Regions from separate parts of the Amycolatopsis sp. NPDC051045 genome, predicted to be linked through region 3. Evidence: riboswitches for the same ligand, from Rfam matches in the RefSeq annotation. Region 3 holds a riboswitch; each other region holds the start of a gene.

Region 1 (5,368 bases), on a different contig from region 3:
TCTTGTCCCCGCGCAGGATCGCCGCGACCAGCTGGTCGCGCAGCGGGCCGGGGAACGCGAACTCGGCGCGCTTCACGCGTGCACCCGCGGCGTTGCCGGGCGCGGCGCGTCGTCCCCGCCGACGACGCGGGCGCCGGGGACCGGGCCGTGGGCCACGCGGACCGTCCGGCACACGCCGGCGCCCGACAGCTCCGCGGCGACCTCCACCGCCGACTGCGCGTCTTCGCAGAGGAACGCGCACGTCGGGCCGGAGCCGGACACCGTGCCCGCGAGCGCGCCCGCGTTGACGCCCGCCCGGAGCGTGCGGCGCAGGTCGGGCCGCAGCGAGACCGCCGCCGCCTGGAGGTCGTTGCCCAGCAGGAGGGCCAGCTGACGCGGGTCGCCCGAGGCCAGCGCCTCGACGACCGGCGTGTGCGAGCCGATCCGGGGCGGGTTGCCCGCCGCACGCAGGCGATCGAGCTCCTTGAACACCTTCGGCGTCGACAGCCCTTCGGCGTCGAAGGCCAGCACCCAGTGGAACGTGTGCCGCGACAGCACCGGGACGAGCTGCTCGCCGCGCCCGGTGCCCAGCGCGGTGCCGCCGTAGAGCGCGAACGGGACGTCGCTGCCCAGCCCGGCGGCGATCTCGGCCAGCTCGTCGCGGGTGACGTCGAGGTTCCACAGGCTCGCCAGCCCGACCAGCGTCGCCGCCGCGTCGGCGCTGCCGCCCGCCATGCCGCCGGCGACCGGGATGCCTTTGCGCAGCACCACCCGGACCTTCGGCTCACCGGTGCGGCCGACGTGCGCGGCCAGCGCCTCGACGGCCCGCCAGGCCAGGTTTTCGGGACCGGTCGGGACCGCACCCTCCCCCTCGCCGTAGACCTCGATGCCGGGCTCTTCGGTGACCGCGACGGTCACCTCGTCGGTCAGCGACAGCGCCTGGAACACGGTCACCAGCTCGTGGTAACCGTCTTCGCGCAGGTCGTCGACCGAAAGGTGGAGGTTGACCTTGGCCGGGACCCGGACGGTGACTGGGGGCGGAACTACGGCGAGCACCCGACCAGCCTACGTGTCCCCGCCGCCCCGCTCCCCGCCAGCCGTGAATGCCACCTCGAGGGACTCAGCGTCCCTCAAGGTGGCATTCACGGACGTTCGGGCCAGGTCAGGCGGCCGCGACACCCTGCGGGCCGCGGGCGGTGTAGGTGACGTGGCCACCGCGCTCGGCGACCCACGCCAGGGCGGCGTCGGCCCGCTCGCCGCGGACGCCGAGGCGGAACCGGCCGACCGGGGTGTCGCCGATGCGGGTCAGGCCGCCGCCGATGGTGGCGAACTCGACGTCGAAGCGGCCCGCGGCCTCGGGCAGCAGCGCGCCCACCGACGCGAAGCCGACCAGCACGACGTCGGCGGAGCGGTCGTAGCGCGCCACCTGCGAGCGGGTGGTCTCGATGGCCGGCAGCAGCGCCTGCGCGGTGCGGCTGGCCGGGTCGGAGATCAGGTCGAGCACCGTGCCGCGCTCGACGACCGTGCCGTCCTCCAGCACCGCGACGTCGTCGCAGATCCGGCGGACCACGCCCGCGTCCGGCGTCGTGACGACGACGGTGACGCCCAGCTCGGACCGGGCCCGGTCGAGGACGGCGAGCACCGCGCCGGCCTCCTCCGGGTCGATGCCGGCGGTCGGGTCGTCGGCGAGCAGCACGGCGGGGGCCGCCGCCAGCGCCTTCGCGACCGCGACGCGGCGGAGCTGACCGGCGGACAGCTCGCCGGGACGCTGCGTGGCGCGCTGGGTCAGGCCGACGAGGTCGAGCAGCGAGCCGACCCGGCTGCGGCGCTGCGGGCCGTCGACGCCGAGCTGCTCGAGCGGGGAAGCGATGTTGCCGGCGATGGTGCGCTCGGCGATCAGCTCCGGCTTCGTGGAGACGACCCCGAGCTGACGGCGGATTTCGCGGAGGCGACGGCCGTCGAGGGTGCCGGTGTTGAGGCCGTCGAGGCGGACGACGCCGCGGTCGGGGCGCTCCTGCAGCGCGATGCAACGGGCGAGGACGGACTTGCCGGACCCGGCGGGACCGACCACGCCGAACAGCGAGCCGGCCTGGACGTCGACGCTCACGTCCCGCAGGGCGAGGACCGAGTTTCCGTTGGCAGCAAAGGACTTGGACAGATTTTCGACGGTGATCACGAAAGCTCCAGAAAACAGGGCGCCGCCACACGTGGGCGCGCCCGGCCGCAAGCGAATGTCCGTCCGCTATGGACGGTGCGTGAAGAAGGGTGAGACGGCTCGGACTAGCTCAACGGGAGCGTCGACATGCGGTCACGGAGCGGCGGCCTTCGTCGACAACGCGACGCTTGGTCAGCAGCAGGGGGCGAGCTACCCTCTTCATCGAAAACGGCCTCCATCGGTCCTGGCGGTAGCACCTGCCCTGTGGAGGGTGGTTGCTGCGACTTCGGCGAGCCAGGTCTCTCAGTCGCTCGGGATGGACGTAATGAGTAAAACCGATCCCGAGGAGCGAAAGCAAGCCTGTCGGCCCAGATCACACGAGTGGCGGCGTCCGGATCGCGAGATCGCACGCCAAGAGGCGTATTTTCGCCGCTTCCACTGTGGAACCGACGCAGGAAGGCGGCGCGGGAGGCTAACGCGCGGCGGCGATCCGGGCGAAGTCGTGCACGTCCAGCTGCTCACCGCGGGTCCTGGGGTCGATCCCGGCGGCCGTCAGCAGCTCGCCGGCGCGCTCGGCCGAGCCCGCCCAGCCCGCGAGCGCGGCGCGGAGCGTCTTCCTGCGTTGTGAGAAGGCGGCGTCCACCAGCCCGAAGAGCAGTTCCCGGTCTTCGGACGCCGTCTCGTCGCCGCGTTCGAACGCGACGAGCGCGGAATCGACGTTCGGCACGGGCCAGAACACCGAGCGTGGCACGGCGGCGACCTTGCGTGCGCTGCCGTACCAGGCGAGCTTGACGCTCGGCACGCCGTAGATCCGGCTGCCGGGGCCGGCGGCCATCCGGTCGGCGACCTCGGTCTGCACCATGACGAGACCGGACTTCAGCGAGGGCACCTCGGCCAGCAGGTGCAGCACGACGGGGACGGCGACGTTGTACGGCAGGTTGGCGACGAGGGCGGTCGGCTCGCCCAGTTCCTCCCGGGTGACGCGCATGGCGTCGGCCCCGACGACGGTGAGGTTCCCCGCGGCCTCGGGCCCCCGCTCGGCGACGGTCTCGGGCAGCCGCTCGGCGAGCTTGGGATCGATCTCGACGGCCACCACCCGCGCACCGGTGGCGAGCAGCCCCAGGGTCAGCGACCCGAGCCCGGGGCCGACCTCGAGGACGACGTCGTCCGGCCCCACCTTGGCGAGCTCGACGATCCGGCGGACGGTGTTGGGGTCGTGCACGAAGTTCTGCCCGAGCTTCTTGGTCGGCCGCACGTCCAGCTCGGCCGCCAGCCCGCGGATCTCGGCAGGTCCCAACAGTTCAACCACCGGGCGAGCCTACTTGAACGCGTAACTCGCGTGATCAGCGGCGGAACTCACGTGATTGAAGACGTATCTCGCGTGACTGGGAGCGTCACGCGGAAAGGCCCCCGTCCACGGAGGACGGGGGCCTTTCCGGATGAAAGCGTCAGGCCTTCTTGCCGCAGACCGGCCAGGCGCCGTAGCCGCCGCGGGCGTCGCGGACCTTCTCCGCCACCGCGATCTGCTGTTCGCGCGAAGCCTGGTTCGGCAGCGCCGCGTACTGCGAGCCGCCGTAGGCGTTCCACGTCTGCTTGTCGAACTGCAGGCCGCCGTAGTAGCCGTTGCCGGTGTTGGTGGCCCAGTTGCCGCCCGACTCGCACTGCGCGATGCGGTCCCACGCGGAACCGTCGCCGATTTCCGGGTTCGGGGCCTTCTTCGACCCGACGTGCACGATCTTCGGCTTCGGCTGGGTGATGACCTGCTCGGAGACGGTCTCCCGCCCGACCTCTTTGCCGTTCTTCTGCGTGACCTTGTAGGTCACCATCTTCTCGCCGGGCGTGCCGGGGTCCTCGACCTTGGTCTTGCCCTTATCCAGGTCCGGGTCGTCGACGCGCTGCTCGGGCGGGGCGATGGTCTCCTTCTGCTCGACCGTCGAGACGCCGGTGCGGCTGATGTGCACCTCGGCGCCGTCGGTCAGCTTGACGTCCAGACCACCTTCGGCGGCGTCCTCCGGGCCCAGTGCGAGCTTGTACTCGCCCAGGAACTCCTTCGTGGTGACGGCCGTCGTCTTCACCTGCTTCGGCGCGTTGGCGCCGTCGAACAGCGTGATGTTCTTCAGGGTCTTGACCACGACGGTCGCGCCCTCGAGGGGCAGCTCACCGTCCTTCGGCATCGACATCCACGTGCCGGGCTTGTCCATGCCGGCCATGCCGAGCTGGCCGAGCGCGTCACCCAGGTGGGTCGCGCGGACCCAGGACGTGTGCTCCGCGCCGTCGACGATCAGCTTCAGCTGACGGCCGCGCTCCAGCTTGATGACCCCGCCGTCGCCGACCTCCGCCTGCGGGGACGGGGAGAGCGAGTCGTGCGCGCCGACGGACAGGCCCGCGTCCTCGAGCACCTCGCCGACGGTGTCGCCGAACGAGTGCACGGTCTGCTGGTGCCCGTCGACGTCGACGGTGACGCTCTTGTTCATCGCCAGCGCGGCCGCACCGCCACCGGCGACGCTGATCATGACGCTGAGGACGGCACCCTTGAGGAACCGGCGCTTCCAGACCTTGGTCGTCTCGCGGAGACCCTCGTCCAGCACGGCCTTGCGGGCGGCCGGGGAAGCGGTGCGATCCGCCTCGGTCTCGTCCGGGATGACGATCGGCGGCAGGTACGTCGTCTCGGCGTTGATGAGCCGGATCAGCTCGTCGACGTCGACGTCGATCGACGCCATCATCGCGTCGGCGTCCGGGCCTAGTGCGGCGAGGATGTCCTGCTGCGTGATGTTCGGGTCATCGGAGAAGTCGAGCTGGCCGTACGCAGTGTCTTCGAAATCGCGCTCGAGGACGGCCGCGGAGCGCGCTCCAGCCTGTCTGCTACCTGTCACCGGGTCGTTCCCTTTCCCAAGACATCGTTCGGGGCGACGTCTTTACGTCTGGGCCCGCAGCCGGCGCCATCGTCACGGTTCCAGGCCGTACCGCTCCTGGTTCCGCTTCCCCGACGTGCACTGACGTGACTGTGGGCGTAGCAGTCGGCAACTGCAGTGCGCAGTACCGACCGGCACGATCACGGGACAGTAACGGGTCCTGGCGGGTTGCGCAAACACCCCCCGGAGTGTCGTGATCCGGGTCACTCCTCAGGTGGAGGAGTCCGGAACCCTGATGTCGCAATGCGTTCAACCCGTTGTGACGCTGGGGAGTCGGTAGATCCGCTCGGCGGTGGTCCGGACCGATTCGGCGACTTCGTGG
Region 2 (5,368 bases), on a different contig from region 3:
GCTTCGACGGCGTGCGTGCCTTCGCCTCCCCGCCGGCCGGTGCTGATCACCAGCACCCCGGCGATGACCAGGAACGCGCCGAGCAGGCCCAGCGGGCCGGGCCGCTCCCCGAGGACCAGGACAGCGGCCAGCACCGACAGCAGCGGGCCGGTGCCGCGCGCCACCGGGTAGACGACGGAGAGGTCGCCGACGCGGTAGCCGCGCTGCAGCACGACGCCGTAGGCGATGTGCAGGACCGCGGTCACCCCGGCGGCGAGCAGCCAGCTCCACTGTGGACGATCGTCTTCGACGACGAGCAGCACGATCGTGACCGGCAGCAGCACGACGGCGGCAGCGGTGTAGTAGAGCCAGACGAACTGGGTGCCGCCGGAGGAGACCCGTTTGGCCGCCAGGTTCCACGCGGCGTGCACGACGGCGGCGACGAGGACCAGGGACAGTGCGGTGGCGTTCATGGCACCCCTTACGGGTTTCCACGGGCGCGGGAACCCTGGGCCCTATCGCCGTCCACGGTACTCCTGGTGATCGGATCCCGGCTCCGGACGCCGACGGCCCGGCTGTTAGAGTGGGCGCTCGTTGCCGTGCGGCATTCCGCTATGGAGGAAGCCCGTTCTCACGAACGGGGCCGGTTCGAGCGCGGCGGCGAATCTCACCGAGTGAACACAGGAGTTGCCTCATGGCCAACATCAAGTCGCAGATCAAGCGCATCACGACGAACGAGAAGGCGCGTCAGCGCAACCAGGCGATCCGGTCCTCGGTGAAGACCGCGATCCGCAAGGTTCGCGAAGCCGCCGAGTCCGGCGACAAGGCCAAGGCCGTCGAGCTGCAGCGCGACGCCGCCCAGAAGCTGGACAAGGCCGTCTCGAAGGGCGTCATCCACGCCAACCAGGCCGCCAACAAGAAGTCGGCGCTGGCGAAGCGCGTCAACGCGCTCTGAGCTGGTTGATTTCTGGGAAAGCCCCGGCTTCGGCCGGGGCTTTCTTCATGCGCGGATGCGGCTGAAGAGGTGCGGCTGAGAGCTGCGGCCACACCAGGCGCACGCTGCGGCTGAGGCGACGGCGGCCGGCGCGGCGTGCGCGCTGTGCGGGGCCTCTCCGGAGCTCAGCTGCCGGGGTTCACGGTGCGTCGACCCAGCACAGGTCAGTGGTCGCCTTGCCAGTGGCGCCCCGTTGACAGTGGCGCCCCGGCCGTCAGCGGTCGCCCTTGGCGGCGGCCACCTGCAGGACCGCTCGCTCCAGCGCGTAGCCCGGGTCCGCCGCCACGCCCTTGACCTCGGCGTTCAGCCGCGCGACCACGCGCATGGCCGTGGCCAGGCCGTCGGGGTTCCAGCCGCGGGACTGCCCCTGCGCCTTGCGGATCTTCCACGGCGGCATGCCGAGCTCGCCGGCCATCTGGTTCGGGTTGCCCCGGCCGGCGCCGGAGACCCGGGCGATCGTGCGGACCGCGTCGGCCAGCGCGTCGGCGACCAGGACGTGCGGAACACCGAGCTGCATCGCCCACCGCAGCGACTCCAGCGCCGCCGCGCGGTCGCCGCTGACCGCCTTTTCCGCGACCGCGAACCCGGTCACGTCGGCGCGCCCGCGGTGGTAGCGGCGGACCGCCTCCGCGTCGACGGACCCGCCGGTGTCCGCCACCAGCTGCGTCGCCGCCGAAGACAGTTCCCGCAGGTCGGAGCCCACGGCGTCGAGGAGCGCGGCCACCCCGGCCGGGTCGATCTTGCCGCCCACCCGGCGCACCTCGTGGCGCACGAACTGCTCCCGCTCGGCCGGCTTCGTCAGCTTCGGGCACTCGGTGACCTCGGCGCCGGCCTTCTTCAGCGCCGCCGGGAGCGATTTGCCCGCCTTGCTGCGCCCGCCGCCGGTGTGCACGACGACGAGCACGACCCCGTCCGCCGGGTCCTTCAGGTAGGCCGCCACGGCGTCGGCCAGCTCCTGCGAGATGTCCTGCGCCGACTCCAGGACGATCACCCGGCCTTCGCTGAACAGCGAGGGGCTGACCAGTTCGGCCAGCTCGGGAGCTGTGAGATCGGACACCCGCACCCGGGAAAGCTCCGCGGTCGAGTCCATCGCGCGGGCGGCGGCGAGCGTCTCGCGGACGGCCCGCTCGATCAGCAGTTCTTCCTCCCCCAGCACCAGCTGCAGCGGGGCCGGGGCGGTGGCTTGCGCGGTCACCCGGGAATCTTCTCACTTGCGCTTCCGTGCGCCCGCTCCGGTGATGTCGAGCGGCCACCGTGGCACGGCGCGAGCGGGATGTCGTACGGTGTAGCCGAGGCAGCACGCCCCGGGGCGATCCGATGGGCGCGCACCGACAACTGAATACCGCTCATCCAGAGGGGCAGAGGGAACGGCCCGACGAAGCCCCGGCAACCGGCGTACAGCCCGTCATTCCGCGATCGCGGGATAGCTGACGACCACGGTGCCAATTCCGGCCCGCTTCGGCGGGGCAGATGAGGAAAGGAACCTCGCGATGACCGCAACCCTCGGCACGACCTCCACCACGAAGACCCCGGATCTCGGTCCCGCCGTCGAACTGGTGTCGAAGGAAGAGGGCCACCGGCAGCCGCTCGCCCCGGAATTCGTCTCCGCCGAAGACTTCTCGCCGCTCGAGGTCGCCTACGACTTCGGCCGCGTCCGCCGTGAGGACATCGAGGCCGGCCCCAAGAACATCTGGCGCTACAAGAAGCTCCTTCCGGTTCCGTCCAACGTCGAAGAGATCCCGAACACCGAGCCGGGCGCGACCCGGCTGGTCCGCGCCGACCGCCTCGCCAAGGAACTCGGCCTCAAGCGCGTGTGGGTCAAGGACGACACCGGCAACCCGACGCACTCCTTCAAGGACCGCGTCGTCGCCGTCGCGCTGGCCGCGGCCCGCGAGTTCGGGTTCGAGGTGCTCGCGTGTCCGTCGACCGGCAACCTGGCCAACGCGACGGCCGCCGCCGCGGCCCGCGCCGGCTGGCGGTCGGTCGTGCTGATCCCGAAGACCCTCGAGCGCGCCAAGATCCTCACCACCGCGGTGTACGACGGCGACCTCATCGCCATCGACGGCAACTACGACGACGTCAACCGCCTGGCCACCGAGCTCGCCGGCGAGCACCCGAAGTGGGCGTTCGTCAACGTGAACGTCCGGCCGTACTACTCGGAGGGCTCGAAGACGCTGGCCTTCGAGGTCGCCGAGCAGCTCGGCTGGCGCATCCCGCCGCAGATCGTCGTGCCGATCGCCTCCGGTTCGCAGCTGACCAAGGTGGACAAGGGTTTCCGCGAGCTGGGTCAGCTCGGTCTCGTGGACGCCAGCCCGTACAAGGTGTTCGGCGCGCAGGCCACCGGCTGCTCCCCGGTGTCGGCCGCGTTCCGCGCCGGCCTGGACGTGGTCCAGCCGGTGAAGCCGGACACCATTGCCCGCTCGCTGGCGATCGGCAACCCGGCCGACGGCCCGTACGTGCTCGACATCGTCAACCGCACCGGCGGCGCGATCGAGGACGTGTCCGACGAAGAGGTCGTCGAGGGCATCCGCCTGCTCGCCCGCACCGAAGGCATCTTCACCGAGACGGCGGGCGGGGTCACCGTCGCCACGGCGAAGAAGCTCGTCGAGACGGGCAAGCTGGACCCGGACGCCGAGACGGTCCTGCTGATCACCGGTGACGGCCTCAAGACCCTCGACGCGATCGAGAACCACGTGGGCCCCAAGGCGACCCTGCCGCCGTCGGCCGCGGCCGTGAACGAGGCACTCGGCTACTGAGCTCCCGCGGGGGCGGGCGCTCCGCCCGCCCCCGTTGCTCAGCGGCGTGGCGGCCCACGTGGCTCGCCGCGGCGGGCGATCGCCGTTCCGGTGACCACCGCCGTGTCGCCGTCCAGGTCGGTACGGGTGACGAGCGCACCGAGCGCAGCCAGGGTGTCCATTGTGGACTTGTTCGGGTGCCCGTACGTGTTGCCCGCGCCCACGCTGACCAACGCCACCCGTGGGGCCACCGCCGCGAGGAACGACGGCAGCGAGTACCGCGAGCCGTGGTGCGGCACCTTCAACACCTCCGCTTTCAGATCTCCGACCTCGGCCAGCAGGTCCGCCTGCGCGGCCAGTTCGACGTCACCAGTCAGCAGGACCCGGCCCACCGGGGTTTCCGCGCGCAGCACCACCGAGCTGTTGTTGATCGTGGTGCCGTCCTGCTGCCCGGCCGACCGGGCCGGTACGTACCGCGGACCCAGCACGTCGAGCGCCAGGCCGGGCCAGTCCAGCCGTTCGCCCGGGTTCAGCTCCACCAGCGGCACCGCCTGCCGGGCGGCCTCCGCGGCGACCTGGCGCCAGGCCCACTCCGGTGACCGCCCCGGGCCGACCGCGATCGCGCCGACCGCACGGCCGTCGAAGACCGATGCGAGGCCGCCGATGTGGTCGGCGTGCAGGTGGCTCAGCACCAGCAGCGGGATCCGGTCGACGGCCAGCCGGTGCAGGCACTCGTCGACCGGCCCCGGCTCGGGTCCGGCGTCCACCACGACCGCCCGCCCCGGCTCGGCGGTCGCCAACACGACCGCGTCACCCTGACCGACGTCGCACTCGACCATCGCCCAGTTCCGCGGCGGCCACGCCGGCGCCAGCACCCGGACCGGCACGAACACCAGCAGCGCTCCGACGACGAGTACCGCCATCAGCACCCGCACGCGCCGGTGCCGGGCCGCCGGCACCAGCACACCCAGGACCGCGGCGGCGAGGAGCCCGCCGGCCCACCCACCGGGCCAGGCGACGACCGCGCCCGGGGCCCGCGCGCCGTGCCGGGCCACCGTGATCAGCCACCGGGCCTCCGGGTCGGCCAGGTGCACCAGAACTTTCCCGGCGCCCGGCCACCACGGGCCGGTGACCGTCGCCAGCACGCCGAGCACCGTCGCCGGGGCCACCACGGGCGCGGCGAGGACGTTGGTCAGCACCGAGACCAGGCTCACCGAGCCCGCCATGCCCGCGAGCACCGGCGCCGTCACCAGGAAGGCCGCCAACGGGATCGCCAGCCCTTCCGCGAAGCCCAGTGGGATCCCCCGGCGGACCAGCGCCCCGGCCCAGCGGGGCGCGAGCAGGACCAGCCCGGCGGTGGCGCACACCGACAGCACGAACCCGAAGTCCGTGGCCATCGCCGGATCCGCCACTACCAGCACGCACACCGCGAAGGCCAGCGCCGGCAGCGCTGAACCCCGCCGTCCCAGCGCCAGGGCCAGCAACGCCACGGCCGCCATCACCCCCGCGCGCAGCACGCTCGGCTCCGGGCCGACCAGGACGAGGAACCCGGCCAGGCACGTCCCGGCCGCCGCGGCCGACAGCCGGGGCCCGAGCCGGAGCAGGCGCAGCAGGAGCAGCACCGCCCCGCAGACCACCGCGAGGTTTCCGCCGCTGACCG
Region 3 (5,368 bases):
CACACCGACGCCCGCAGCGCGGTCATCGTGTCGTCCGCCTGGGTACGCGTGTCGTCCGTCCAGGTACGCGTGTCGTCCGGCTGGGTGCGAAGGTTCGGCCGCGGGCGAAGGGTGCGGGCCGTAGCGTGGGGGCATGGAGACGATCGCGCTGGCCGAGGTGGCCGCGGTGCTCGCCGACCCGAGCCGGGCCACCATGTGCCTCGTGCTGCTGGACGGGCGGGCTTGGACGGTCGGTGAGCTCGCGAAGGCAGCCGGGATCGCGCTCTCGACGGCCAGCGAGCACGTCACCCGGCTGGCCGGTGCCGGTTTCGTCGCCCGCGTCAAGCAGGGCCGCGCCAGCTACGTCCGGATCGCCGACCCGCGCGTGGCCGAGCTGATCGAGCACCTGGCCCAGCACGCCGTGACATTCGGGGCTCCGCCCCGGGCCGGGGACTCCGCCACCCGGAGCCCCCGAAAAACTTCCGGGCACCGGCCGGTGACGGGGCTGAAGTCGTCGCTGCGGGCGCGGCGGCTCGGGTTCGCGCGGACCTGCTACGACCACCTCGCCGGCGAACTCGGGGTCGCCCTCCGCGACGGCATGCTCGCCGCCGGCCTGCTCGACGTGGCCGGTGGGCTGGCGCTGACCCCGCGTGGCCGCGAGGTGCTGGCGGATCTCGGTGTGCCGGTCGCCGCCGGGCGGCGGGCGCTGCTGCGCGACTGTCTGGATTGGACGGAGCGCCGCGACCACCTCGCCGGGGCCCTGCCCGCGGCGCTGCTCGATCGGGCGGTCGACGCCGGCTGGGTGGCCCGCGACGGGCACCGCGCGGTCAAGGTGCTGCCGGCGGCGGGGGAGCCGTTCGCCGCCCTCGGTGTCGATCTGGACGCGCTCGGTGGCGTTGCGGGGCCTTAACACACCGGCTGTCCGGCGCCGGGCAGCGGGACACGAACGAGTTAACCTCGTCGCCTCACTATTCTGAGGGCCCCACGGCACTCGGGAGGGAGGCGGCATGGACCAGCTTCCCGTGCTGCTCGGCGTCGGCGGCGTCGTGCTCCTCGCCTCCGTGCTGGCCGTGCGCGTGTCGATCCGGCTCGGCCTGCCCTCGCTGCTGCTGTACCTGGGGATCGGCGTGCTGCTGGGCGAAGCCGGCTTCGGCGTCCGGTTCGACAACCCCGAGCTGACCCAGTCGCTCGGCCTCGCCGCGCTCGTCATGATCCTCGCCGAAGGCGGCCTGACCACCCGGTGGTCGGCCGTGAAACCCGCGCTGGGCAGCGGAATCGCACTGTCCACAGTGGCCGTCGTGGTGAGCGTGGCAGTCACCGGCGCGGCCCTGCACTGGCTGTTGGGCCTCGACTGGCGGCTGGCGCTGCTGTGGGGCGCGGTGCTCGCCTCCACCGACGCGGCCGCGGTGTTTTCGGTGCTGCGCACGGCGGGGATCGGCCAACGGCTCACCGGAACGCTCGAGCTCGAGTCGGGCATCAACGACGCGCCGGCCTACATCGCCGTCGTGGTGCTGGCCGAAGGCACCACTGTGGACTGGACGTTGCCCCTGCTGGTGGTCTACGAGCTGACGGCGGGCCTGGTCATCGGGCTGGCCTTCGGCTGGCTCGGCGGGTTCGCGCTGCGCCGGGCCGCGCTGCCGGCGACCGGGCTCTACCCGCTCGCCACGGTCGCGGTGTGCGTCGTGGCGTACTCGTCCGGGCAGCTGCTGCACGCGTCCGGGCTGCTCGCCACCTACGTCGCCGCGCTGGTGCTCGGCAATTCGCGGCTGCCGCACCGGTCGGACACGCTTTCGTTCGCCGAAGGACTGGGCTGGCTGGCGCAGATCGGGCTGTTCGTGCTGCTCGGCCTGTTCGCTTCGCCGGGCCGCCTGCTCGACGCGATCGTGCCGGGCCTGGTCGCGGGCGCGGTCGTGCTGCTGCTGGCGCGGCCGGTGTCGGTCGTGCTGTCGATGCTGCCGTTCCGGCTGCCGTGGCGGGAACAGGCGTTCCTGTCGTGGGCCGGGCTGCGCGGCGCCGTGCCGATCGTGCTCGCCATGATCCCGCTGTCGCAGGGCCTGCCGGGCGCGCAGCGGCTGGTCGACGCGGTGTTCGTGCTGGTCGTCGTGCTGACGTTGGTGCAGGGGGCGACGCTCGGCCCGCTCGCGCGCCGGCTCGGGCTGGCCAAGAAGTCCGAGGCGTACGAGATCGACGTCGACTCCGCACCGCTGGACGAGCTGGGGGCCGAACTGCTGCAGGTCCGCATCCAGCCCGGCTCGAAGCTGCACGGCGTCTACCTCTCCGAGCTGCGGCTGCCCGTCGGGGCGACGATCAGCCTGGTCGTGCGCGAAGGCACGGGCTTCACCCCGGAGAAGACCAGCCGGCTGCAGGAGCACGACCAGTTGCTGGTCGTCACGACGAGCGCCGTCCGCGACGCCGCCGAACGCCGGCTCCGCGCCGTCGACCGGGCCGGGCGCCTGGCTCGCTGGAGGGGCGAGTCCGGCCGGTAGCGGATCTTCGTGCCGCGAAGCCGGGCACTGTCGGCGGCTCCCTTCGGCGGCCACTGCCTGTGAGCGGCGTCTCAGAATGTGGGGCGGGGTTGGCCGCCGGGCGCACTCTCGGTTACCTTCTGGACCAGGTCATGAGTGCCAGCGCGAAGCCCCGGCTTGCTGGCCGGCAACCCTCCTACCGCGGTGGGGTGCCCCGGGTGAAGACCAGGCCGGTCGCGTCGTGCGACGGGCAAGCGCGGGCCCCTCGCCGGGGGTCCCCCGGACTGCCGAGGAGGCACCGATGACTCTCGCCATCGACCGCACCCAGCTCGAAACCGTGGTCTCGTCCAGCATCCCCGCCGTCGCCGGCGCGTCGCTGCGGGTGCCGCTGGTGACCGGCGGGGACATCGGCTACGCCAACCTCGACCACGCCGCCAGCGCCCCGTGTCTCGACGCGGTCCGCAGCGCCGTCGACGAGTTCCTGCCCTGGTACGCCAGCGTCCACCGCGGCGCGGGCTTCGCCTCGCAGGTCTCCACGCGGCTCTACGAGCGCACCCGCGACGTCCTGCGCCGGTTCGCCGGCGCCCGGCGGACCGACACCGTCGTCTTCACCCGCAACACCACCGACTCCTTCAACCTCCTCGCCCGCAGCCTGCCGCGGCACACCACGGTGATCGTGTTCGACACCGAGCACCACGCCGCGCTGCTGCCGTGGACGGGCCCGAACGTCCGGCGGCTGCCGACCCCGCGCACCCGGCTGGCCGCGGTGTCCGCTGTGGACGAAGCGCTCGCGGATGCCCCGCAGGGACCGCGTCTGGTCGTCGTCACCGGAGCGTCCAATGTGACCGGTGAGCTGCTCCCGGTGGCGGAGATCGCGGCCGTGGCGCGCAAGCACGGCGCGCGCATCGCGCTCGACGCCGCCCAGCTGGCCCCCCACCGCCGGATCTCGATCAAGGAACTGGACGTCGACTACGTCGCGCTGTCCGGCCACAAGCTATATGCGCCCTTCGGCGCGGGCGCGCTGATCGGCCGCGCCGACTGGCTGCGCGCGGCCCGGCCGTACCTGGCCGGAGGGGGCGCGACCAAGCTCGTCACCGAAGACGCCGTCGTCTGGAACACCGGCCCGGAGCGCCACGAAGCCGGCTCGCCCAACACCGTCGGCGTGTACGCGCTCGGCGTCGCGTGCGAAACCCTCAGCCGGAACTGGGACGCCGTCGAGGCGCACGAACAGGCCCTGCTCGCGCGGCTCCGCAAGGGCCTCGAGGGCATCCCGGGCTGCGCCGAATTGAGGCTGTTCGACTCGCCGGTCGACCGGGTCGGCACGGTCAGCTTCGTCGTCGACGGCTTCGACCCGGGCTGGCTCGCGGCGGTGCTGTCGGCCGAGTACGGCATCGGCGTGCGCGACGGCGCCTTCTGCGCGCACATCGCGGCCAAGCGGCTGATCGGCGTCACCGGCGGCGACGGGCAGCAGGCGGTCCGCGTCAGCCTCGGCCTCGGCAGCACGGAGGAACACGTCGACCGCGTGGTGCTGGCGCTGCGGCAGATCGTCGCGCGCGGAGCCCGCTGGGAGTACGCGAAGGTGGACGGCCGCTGGGCCCCGGTGGGCGACCCGCGGGAGCTGCCGCCCTTCTGCTGAGCGCTAGCCTGGGCCGATGGGGAGAGGGCCACGTTTCTGGTTTCCGCTGGCACTGCTGGGCTTCGCCGAGATCGGCCTGGCCGCGGCGCAGCTGCTGGCGCGCCGGAGCCGGGCCGAAGCCGGGGCCGCGAACTTCCTCCTCGGACCGGCGCACTCCGCGGGGCCGACCTATGGCCGCCTCCAGTGGATGGCCCTGGACGATTTCCACGCCCTGGGCGGCAGCCTGCCGGGCGGACCCGCCTGGCTGGTCGCGCTCGGCGTGGTGGTCGCCGGCACGGCCGTCTGGTACGCGGTAACCCTGCGGCCCGTCCGCACCGGGCGGTTCGTCCTCGGCACGGTCGGCGCGGTGCTCGCCGTCCCGCTGCTCGACCTGGTCGGGTCCTGGCAGTTCGGGCTCGGCGACGGCCTGCGTGGCCCGCTGCTGGCCACGCTCGGCCTGCTGCTGCTCGCCGCGTACGAGCGCAGCCGGTTCGTCCTGCTCACCGCGGTCGCGTTCGCCCTGGTCGTTTTGGTGCTTTCGGCGGACATGGCAGGCGTGCTGGTCTCGGCCCTGATCCTGCTCGCCGCCGCCTTCGTCGCCCTGCTGCGGGGAAACCCGCGCCCGCTACCCTGAGGCGATGGGGAGTTCGCGGCGGTACTGGTTCCCGTTGGCCGCGCTGGGATTCGCGCAGCTCGTGATGGTGGCCGTCGACCTGGTGCCGGACGAGCCCGCGCCGCTCGCGCCGTTCGCGACGGGCTACCAGGTGTCCCAGGATCTCCACGGCCTCGGCACCGGCGGGACCACCGTCGGCGAGCGGGTTTCGATCACCGCCGTCGCGGCGGACGTGGTGCCGTCGGCGACGCTCGGCTGGCTCGCCGCCCTCGCCTGTGTGGTGCTCGCGGTGGCCGTCTGGTATTGGCGGGAGCTGCGGCCGCCACGCCCCGGCCGGTTCCTGCTCGGCACGCTCGGGGCGCTGGCCGCCGTCCCGCTGCTCGACCTGGTCGGCGCCCTCCAGTTCCGGCTGGGCGGCGACCTGCGCGGCGCGCTGCTGGCGACGTTGGGCCTCCTGCTGCTGGCCGGCTACGAGCGCAGCCGGTTCCTGCTGGCCGTCACCGGGGTGTTCGCGCTGGTCACGGTGGTGTTCCAGCCGTCGTCGGCGGGGGCGCTCGCCGCGGCGGGCCTGCTGTTCGCGGCCGCGTTCGCCGTGCTCCTGCGCCCGCGGCCGGACGGGCCCGCCGCGGCCTGACCAGCGCCGTGGACAATGGACCGGTGAGCACCGAGCCCAGCCACTCCGAACCCGACACCGCC

What was found. Region 3 has a riboswitch for S-adenosylmethionine ahead of AB0M80_RS42135 (aminotransferase class V-fold PLP-dependent enzyme). Riboswitches for the same ligand answer to the same signal wherever they lie in the genome.
Region 1: it holds a riboswitch for S-adenosylmethionine, as region 3 does, so the genes downstream of both, AB0M80_RS23665 (ATP-binding cassette domain-containing protein) here and AB0M80_RS42135 (aminotransferase class V-fold PLP-dependent enzyme) in region 3, are expected to answer to the same signal.
Region 2: it holds a riboswitch for S-adenosylmethionine, as region 3 does, so the genes downstream of both, thrC (threonine synthase) here and AB0M80_RS42135 (aminotransferase class V-fold PLP-dependent enzyme) in region 3, are expected to answer to the same signal.

The regions. Positions count from the first base shown of each region.
Region 1 is NZ_JBFBCC010000010.1:3,950-9,317, forward strand. Features, by position in the region: gene AB0M80_RS23655 (ASCH domain-containing protein) at 1-76, opposite strand, end outside; gene AB0M80_RS23660 (4-(cytidine 5'-diphospho)-2-C-methyl-D-erythritol kinase) at 73-1,035, opposite strand; gene AB0M80_RS23665 (ATP-binding cassette domain-containing protein) at 1,142-2,155, opposite strand; SAM riboswitch class I at 2,367-2,457, opposite strand; gene rsmA (16S rRNA (adenine(1518)-N(6)/adenine(1519)-N(6))-dimethyltransferase RsmA) at 2,607-3,443, opposite strand; gene AB0M80_RS23675 (transglycosylase family protein) at 3,583-5,007, opposite strand; gene AB0M80_RS23680 (TatD family hydrolase) at 5,296-5,368, opposite strand, start outside.
Region 2 is NZ_JBFBCC010000005.1:266,675-272,042, reverse strand. Features, by position in the region: gene AB0M80_RS15005 (DMT family transporter) at 1-452, opposite strand, end outside; gene rpsT (30S ribosomal protein S20) at 674-934, shown strand; gene holA (DNA polymerase III subunit delta) at 1,188-2,168, opposite strand; SAM riboswitch class I at 2,317-2,450, shown strand; gene thrC (threonine synthase) at 2,464-3,729, shown strand; gene AB0M80_RS14985 (ComEC/Rec2 family competence protein) at 3,768-5,368, opposite strand, start outside.
Region 3 is NZ_JBFBCC010000039.1:19,529-24,896, reverse strand. Features, by position in the region: gene AB0M80_RS42145 (metalloregulator ArsR/SmtB family transcription factor) at 134-889, shown strand; gene AB0M80_RS42140 (potassium/proton antiporter) at 987-2,465, shown strand; SAM riboswitch class IV at 2,593-2,707, shown strand; gene AB0M80_RS42135 (aminotransferase class V-fold PLP-dependent enzyme) at 2,746-4,080, shown strand; gene AB0M80_RS42130 (hypothetical protein) at 4,097-4,693, shown strand; gene AB0M80_RS42125 (hypothetical protein) at 4,698-5,306, shown strand; gene lspA (signal peptidase II) at 5,330-5,368, shown strand, end outside.